One region of the Streptomyces sp. NPDC085460 genome, then DNA from elsewhere that is predicted to be linked to it. Evidence: riboswitches for the same ligand, from Rfam matches in the RefSeq annotation. Region 1 holds a riboswitch; the other holds the start of a gene.
What was found. A riboswitch is a leader RNA that binds a small molecule or an ion and turns the genes downstream of it on or off. The one in region 1 is predicted to bind thiamine pyrophosphate.

Region 1 (4,035 bases):
TCAGGAACCCGAAACCCACCGTCACCGCCGACACCCCCAGCGGCAGCATCAGCAGCGCGTCGAAGCCCCGCACGAGGCGCCCCGCGCGCCGGGTGAGCGCCGCCGCCGCCAGCCCGCCGACCACCACCGCGATCGCCGTCGCCGCGACCGCGTACCGCAGCGAGTTCCCCACCGCCTCCAGCGGCGGCACCAGGAACGTCCCCGACTCGTCCAGCGAACCCAGCGCCCGGTAGTAGCGCAGCCCGTACCCCTCCGGCGTGGCGAAGGACCGCTCCACCAGCACCCCCAGCGGCAGCAGGATCAGCACCGCCACCGACACCAGCACCCCGCCGAGCAGCGCCCACTGGCCGAAGCCCCGCGGCCGGCGCGCGGTCAGCTCCGGCGGGACCAGCCGCAGCGCCGTCTCCCGCCGCCGCACCGTCCGCGCGTGCACCGCGAGGATCGCCCCGACCGCCACGAACTGCACCAGCGTCAGCACGGCCGCCGTCCGCAGGTCCAGCAGCCGGGCCGTCTGCCGGTAGATCTCCGCCTCCAGCGTCGTGTACGCGTCCCCGCCGAGGATCTGCACGACACCGAACGAGGTGAAGGTGAAGAGGAAGACCATCAGCGCCGCCGCCGACACCGCGGGCACCAGCGCCGGCAGCGTCACCGACCGCCACGCCGTCCACCGCGACGCGCCGAGCACCCGCGCCGCCTCCTCCTGCCGCGGATCCAGCTGCGCCCACAGCCCGCCGACCGTCCGGACGACGACCGCGTAGTTGAAGAACACGTGCGCGAGGAGGATCGCCCACACCGTCGTGTCGAGCCGCAGCCCGAACAGCGCGTCGGTGAACCCGCCCCGCCCCACCAGAGCCAGGAACGCCGTCCCGACCAGCACCGTGGGCAGCACGAACGGCACCGTGACGACCGCCCGCAGCACACCCTTCCCGGGAAAGTCGAAACGGGCGAAGACATACGCCCCCGGCAGCGCCACCAGCAGCGTCAGACCGGTGGAGGCGGCCGCCTGCCACACCGTGAAGCCGAGCACGCCGAGGATGTCCGAACGGCCGAGCGTCGCCCCGATCGCGCCGAGGTCCCAGACCCCGCCGGGCCGCAGCCCGCGCTCGACGATCGACACGACCGGCCAGGCGAAGAAGACCGCGAAGAACGCGACGGGCAGGACCATCAGCCCCAGCCGCGCCGCGCTCCCCCGGCGGCCGGACCTCACTTGAGGAGCGACGACCACTGCTGGATCCACGCCTCACGCCGCTCGGCGATCTTCTCCGGCGCCATCGTCTGCGGCTTCTCCACGACCACGCCGTGCTGCGTGAACAGCTCCGGCAGCGTCGCGTCCTCCGCCACCGGGTTCACGAACATCTGCAGCGGCATGTCGTCCTGGAACTTCTTCGAGATCAGGAAGTCGATCAGCGCCTTCCCGCCCTCGGGGTTCTTCGCCCCGTGCAGCAGCCCCGCGAACTCGATCTGCCGGAAGCAGGTGCCGGTGGACACCCCGGTCGGGGCCTCCTTCGGCTGCGGCTCCGCGTACAGCACCTCGACCGGCGGGCTGGAGGCGTACGACACGACCAGCGGACGGTCGCCCTTGGCCTCCTTGCCGCCGGCCGAACCGGAGAACTCCTGGTTGTAGGCGAGCTCCCAGCTGTCGACGGTCTTCACGCCGTTCGCCTTCAGCTTCTTCCAGTAGTCCTGCCAGCCCTCGTCGCCGTACCGCGCGACCGTGCCGAGGAGGAAGCCGAGGCCCGGGGAGGACCGCTCGGGGTTCTCCACCACCAGCATGTCCTTGTACTCCGGCTTCGCCAGGTCGTCGAAGGACACCGGCGGCGCGAGCTTCTTGTCCGCGAAGAACTTCTTGTCGTAGTTGACGCAGATGTCACCGGTGTCGATCGGCGTGACCCGGTTCTCCTTGTCGAGCTTGAACGTGCCCGGGACCCGGTCCGCCCCCTTCGCCTCGTACGGCTCGAAGATGCCGTTGTCGAGGGCGCGGGAGAGCAGCGTGTTGTCGACGCCGAAGAAGACGTCGCCCTGCGGGGAGCCCTTGGTGAGGATCTCCTTGTTGACGGCCTCGCCCGCGTCGCCGGCCTTCAGCACCTTCACGGTGAAGCCGGTCCGCTTCGTGAACTCGGCCAGCACCTCCTTGGAGGCGTTGAAGGAGTCGTGGCTCACGAGGGTCACGGTCTTCGGCGCCGGCTCCCCGGACTTGCCCGCGGCCTCGCGGGCGTCCTCGGTGGAGCAGGCGGCGAGGCCGGTGACGCCGAGCGCCGCGACCAGCGCGACGGCGGCTGCCTTCTTGGTGTGCATCGGTTGTCCTCCTGGGTGGGACCAGGAAGAGACGCGGCCCTGCCCGCGGCCGCCGGAACGGACGCGGGCAGGGCGCAACAGCTCGAGTTACGACCGAACTTCCTACCCAGAATGACCTGGGCAAGGTTCAGAGGGTCTGCGGTCTACGGTTACCGCACTCTCAGCGCTGTGGCGCTCCCCTGTCGGAATATGCAGATGTGTTCGAGCACAGAGTACAAGGTCAGCGCTCGGAGGCCGCCAGCTGCCCACAGGCACCGTCGATCTCCTGGCCCCGGGTGTCACGCACGGTCACCGGCACACCGTGGCGGGCGATCGCGTCGACGAACGCCTTCTCGTCCTCCGGCCGCGACGCGGTCCACTTCGACCCCGGCGTCGGGTTCAGCGGGATCAGGTTGACGTGCACCCGCTTGCCCTTGAGCAGCTTGCCGAGCAGGTCACCCCGCCACGCCTGGTCGTTGATGTCCCGGATGAGGGCGTACTCGATGGAGATCCGGCGCCCGGACTTCTCGGCGTACTCCCAGGCCGCGTCCAGCACCTCCCGCACCTTCCAGCGCGTGTTCACCGGCACCAGCGTGTCCCGCAGCTCGTCGTCCGGCGCGTGCAGCGACACCGCGAGCCGGCACTTGAAGCCCTCGTCGGCGAAGCGCAGCATCGCCGGCACCAGACCCACCGTGGACACGGTGATCCCGCGCTGCGACAGCCCCAGACCGTCCGGCTCGGGGTCGGTCAGCCGGCGGATGGCGCCGACGACCCGCTTGTAGTTGGCGAGCGGCTCGCCCATCCCCATGAACACGATGTTCGACAGCCGCGCCGGACCGCCCGGCACCTCTCCGTCGCGCAGCGCCCGCATGCCGTCGACGATCTGGTGCACGATCTCGGCCGTCGACAGGTTCCGGTCGAGCCCCGCCTGCCCGGTCGCGCAGAACGGGCAGTTCATGCCGCAGCCCGCCTGCGACGAGATGCACATCGTCACCCGGTCCGGGTAGCGCATCAGCACCGACTCGACCAGCGTGCCGTCGTGCAGCCGCCACAGCGTCTTACGGGTGGTGTCGTCGTCGCACGAGATGTGCCGCACCACCGACATCAGGTCCGGCAGCAGCTCCCCCGCCAGCTTCTCCCGCGAGGCGGCCGGGATGTCGGTCCACGCCGCCGGGTCGTGCGCGTACCGGGAGAAGTAGTGGGTCGACAGCTGCTTGGCGCGGAACGGCTTCTCGCCGATCGCGGCGACGGCCTCCTTCCGCTCGGCGGGCGAAAGGTCGGCGAGGTGCCGCGGCGGCTTCTTGGCACCGCGCGGGGCGACGAAAGTGAGTTCTCCGGGGGCCGGACGAGCCACGGCGGCGTCTCTCCTCAAACAGGCACGAGGTCGGACGTCCCGCGACGGCGGGGAGCGCGGCACGGCGGTGCCGGAGCGACCTCACTGGACCGTCCCCGCGGCGGCGAGGACGACGAAAGGGCCCGAGGCACACGCCCCGAGCCCTTCCAGAGTACCCGCTGTCCGTCAACCCGCTCCGACGGCGATCCCCTGCGGGTGACCGCTCACCCCGTGCCGACGAACAGCGCGAGCAGCAGCCACACCACCGGCGCCGTCGGCAGCAGCGAGTCGAGCCGGTCCATGATGCCGCCGTGACCGGGGAGCAGCGTCCCCATGTCCTTGATGCCCAGGTCCCGCTTGATCATCGACTCGCCGAGGTCGCCGAGCGTCGCGCTCGCCGCCACCGCCAGACCGAGGATCAGCCCCTG
Region 2 (4,035 bases), on a different contig from region 1:
TGGATGAGCCCGGTGTAGTCGTCGGTGTTGCCGCTGAGCGAGGCCCAGCCGATGAAGAAGGACCCGAGCAGTCCGATCAGCAGCAGCGAGATCAGCGTGCCCAGGACGGCGACCGAGGTGCGGGCCGACAGGCCGTGGCACAGATAGAGCGCGAGCAGCATGATCGCGCTCGATCCGACCACCGCCACGATCAGCGGGTTCGACCCCTCCAGGATCGCGGGCAGGATGAAGAGCGTGAGCACCAGGAAGCTCACCGCGAGCGCGATCAGCGCCATCACGCCCCGCAGCCGGCCGACGAGCACGACCGCGAGGGCGAAGATGCCGGCGAGGACCGCCATCGGCACCTTCCGGTTCACGTCCGTCACCGAGTACTGCAGGTCCTTCGGGGCGTCGGGGGCGTAGGCGACCACCACGCCCTGGCCCTCGTCGAGTTGGCGCGGAGCGTCCGGCTGCACGATCTCGGTGAACTGCCGCCCCTTGTCCGTGCCGCTGGTGACCTCGATCGTCGCCTTCTCGCACTGACCCTGTTGCCCGTTGACCGCCTCGCGGCCCTGCGGGGTGGTCGTGTCGCCGGTGGGCGGCACCTGCGCCGCGTTCACGTCCTTGCAGTCCACCTGCTCGACCGCGACGACCCTGCCCTGCTCGGTCTGCCGGTCGAAGCCGACCCCGGTCCGCTCGTGCGCCGGCGTGCCGCCGGGCCAGAGCACCACCAGACCGACGGCCACGGCGGTGGCGAAGGGGATGAGGACGGCCGCGATGACCCTGCGCAGATGGCGGGAGACGGGCGCGGCGGGCCCGTGACTGTGGCCGTGGCCGTGGCCGTGGCCGTGGCCGTGCCCATGGCCGGAGCCGTGGCCGGAGCCGTGCCCGTGCCCGTTGCCAGGGTTGGAGCCGTGGCCGGAGCCGGAGCCTCCGGCCGGACCACCCACTGGCCCACCGCCTGGGCCACCGCCCGGAACACCGCCTGGGCCGGTGCCGCTTCCGTGCTCGTTCCCGTGGTCGTGGCCGCGGTCGTGGCCGTGCGGATCGGGGGTCTGCTGCGAGGAAGTCACCGACCGATCATCGCAAGAACGGAGGGGGCCCACTGTTCAGCACGCCCGGGAGGGCGCTAGCGTGGTGGCACCTTTGCACACGCGGGAGCTCGGAGCACCGGGCTGAGAGGGCGCTGATCACCGTACGCGGACGCGTACGGGAGGAGGCTGCGCCGACCGCCGAACCTGTTACCGGGTAATGCCGGCGTAGGGAGATTCGGTCTCATGACCATTCAGGACGCACGCACGCCTGCCTCCGACCAGAACGAGCAGAACGACTCGAACGGCGAGCGCACGCCCGGCTGGCACAAGGGGTACGTCGAGGGCTCGCGCCCCGACATCCGGGTGCCGGTCCGCCAGGTCCACCTCACCAACGGCAAGGACGTGACGCTGTACGACACGTCCGGCCCGTACACCGACCCCGCCGTCGACACCGACGTCCGCCGGGGCCTCCTGCCGCTGCGCGAGAACTGGATCATCGCGCGCGGCGACACCGAGGAGTACGCGGGCCGCCCGGTCCGCCCCGAGGACGACGGCATCAAGCACACCTCGCCGCGCGGCGGCGGGCTGAAGAACCTCGACGCGGTGTTCCCCGGCCGTCCGCGGCTGCCCCGCCGGGGCCGCTCCGGGCAGGCCGTGACCCAGCTCGCGTACGCCCGCCGGGGCGAGATCACCCCGGAGATGGAGTACGTGGCGATCCGGGAGAACGTCTCCCCCGAGGTCGTCCGCGAGGAGATCGCGGCGGGCCGCGCGGTGCTGCCGGCCAACGTCAACCACCCGGAGATCGAGCCGATGATCATCGGCAAGCGGTTCCTGGTGAAGGTCAACGCCAACATCGGCAACTCCGCCGTCACCTCCTCCATCGAGGAGGAGGTGGAGAAGATGACCTGGGCGACCCGCTGGGGCGCCGACACGGTCATGGACCTGTCCACCGGACGCAACATCCACACCACCCGCGAGTGGGTGCTGCGCAACTCCCCCGTGCCGATCGGCACCGTGCCGCTCTACCAGGCGCTGGAGAAGGTCGACGGCAGGGCCGAGGACCTGACCTGGGAGATCTATAAGGACACGGTCATCGAGCAGGCCGAGCAGGGCGTGGACTACATGACCGTGCACGCCGGCGTGCTCCTGCCGTACGTGCCGCTCACCGCGCGCCGCAAGACCGGCATCGTCTCGCGCGGCGGTTCGATCATGGCCGCCTGGTGCCTCGCGCACCACAAGGAGAACTTCCTCTACACGAACTTCGAGGAGCTCTGCGAGATCCTGGCGGCGTACGACGTCACCTACTCGCTCGGCGACGGCCTGCGCCCCGGCTCGATCGCGGACGCCAACGACGCGGCGCAGTTCGCGGAGCTGAAGACGCTCGGCGAGCTCAACACGATCGCCAAGCGGCACAACGTGCAGACGATGATCGAGGGCCCGGGCCACGTCCCGATGCACAAGATCAAGGAGAACATCGACCTCCAGCAGGAGATCTGCGAGGAGGCGCCGTTCTACACGCTCGGCCCGCTGACCACGGACGTCGCGCCCGCGTACGACCACATCACCTCCGGCATCGGCGCCGCGATGATCGCCTGGTGGGGCACGGCGATGCTCTGCTACGTCACGCCCAAGGAGCACCTGGGCCTGCCGAACCGCGACGACGTGAAGACCGGCGTCATCACGTACAAGATCGCGGCGCACGCGGCGGACCTGGCCAAGGGCCACCCGGGCGCCCAGGAGTGGGACGACGCGCTGTCCGACGCGCGTTTCGAGTTCCGCTGGGAGGACCAGTTCAACCTGGCCCTCGACCCGGACACCGCCCGGGAGTTCCACGACGAGACGCTGCCGGCGGAGCCCGCGAAGACGGCCCACTTCTGCTCGATGTGCGGCCCGAAGTTCTGCTCGATGAAGATCTCGCAGGACATCCGCCGTGAGCACGGCGGTACCCAGGAGGAGATCGAGGCCGGCATGGCGGAGAAGTCCGCCGAGTTCGCCGCCGCCGGCAACCGCGTCTACCTGCCCCTGGCCGAGTAGCCGCCTGCTCGTCCGTCCTGATCCCCGGCCCGCGGTCCACGGGGGGACCGCGGGCCGGTCCGCGTCACGGGGCCGGGGGAGGCGGATCGGGGGCGGTGGCCGGTGCCGGTGCCGGTGCCGGTGTTGGCGCTGGGGCTGGAGTGGGAGCTGGTGCCGGTGTGGGCGCTGGGGTCGGTACGGGAGCGGTGAGGGCGGCCCGGAGGAAGGGGACGACGCCCCGTTCCAGAAGGGCGTGGCGCCAGGCGGCGCGGGCCCGGGTGAGTTCGTCGTCGGGGGCGTGTGCCTCGGCGGGGCTGTTGCGGAGCGCGGTGAGCAGGAGCCCGGCGCCCGCGCAGAGGAGGCCGGCGGCGGCGAGGGTGCCGAAGACCAGGCCCGCGGTGAGCAGGGTGGCGCCGAGGGCGGCTGTCGGGGCGACCAGATGGACCACCGCGCCGACCAGGAGGAAGATCACGGCGGCCGTTCCGGCGAGGACCGGGACCAGGGTCGTGAGGACCGCGACGGCGCCCGGCGACTCGTCGGGGGCGGGGGTCCGCGGCCGGTTGGACGCGGCGCGGTGCTGCTCGCGCACCTTGACGAAGTGCTCGTACTCGCTCGCCGCCGCGGCGGTGATGAGCGCTGTCGCGTTCAGTGCCATCACCCGGAGCTGGGCGGCCGTCAGCCGCGCGCCCGCTCCGGCGAGTTCCGGCCGTTCGGGCGCGGTGCGCAGTGCGTCGTCGAGGACGCGCTCGTACTCGGCGCGGTCCTCGGTCAGCAGGTGCGGAGCCACGTTCATGTGCATCCCCCGATGCTCGGTGGGCCGGGACCGGCCGTGGAGAACGGCGGTCCGGGCGGAAGCGGAGGAGAGCCTGCCTACCTAGGGAGACCGATGGTAGGGCCGTGAGCGGGCGCGCTGACAGGGGGTTTCCGGAAATCGCCTGCACCGGATGCGCTGGGTGAGAGTCAGTCCCCCAGCGGGAGTTGGACCACCAGCAGCTTTCCGGCCATGGTG

Region 2: another riboswitch for thiamine pyrophosphate. It lies ahead of thiC (phosphomethylpyrimidine synthase ThiC); the one in region 1 lies ahead of ACIGHB_RS18400 (thiamine ABC transporter substrate binding subunit).

What each region holds. Positions count from the first base shown of each region.
Region 1 is NZ_JBITTO010000006.1:443,659-447,693, reverse strand. It holds gene ACIGHB_RS18405 (iron ABC transporter permease) at 1-1,165, opposite strand, end outside; gene ACIGHB_RS18400 (thiamine ABC transporter substrate binding subunit) at 1,204-2,295, opposite strand; TPP riboswitch at 2,377-2,486, opposite strand; gene rlmN (23S rRNA (adenine(2503)-C(2))-methyltransferase RlmN) at 2,516-3,628, opposite strand; gene ACIGHB_RS18390 (phosphatidate cytidylyltransferase) at 3,832-4,035, opposite strand, start outside.
Region 2 is NZ_JBITTO010000003.1:501,345-505,379, forward strand. It holds gene ACIGHB_RS10170 (YibE/F family protein) at 1-929, opposite strand, end outside; TPP riboswitch at 1,124-1,262, shown strand; gene thiC (phosphomethylpyrimidine synthase ThiC) at 1,257-3,047, shown strand; gene ACIGHB_RS10180 (hypothetical protein) at 3,112-3,819, opposite strand; gene ACIGHB_RS10185 (metallophosphoesterase) at 3,987-4,035, opposite strand, start outside.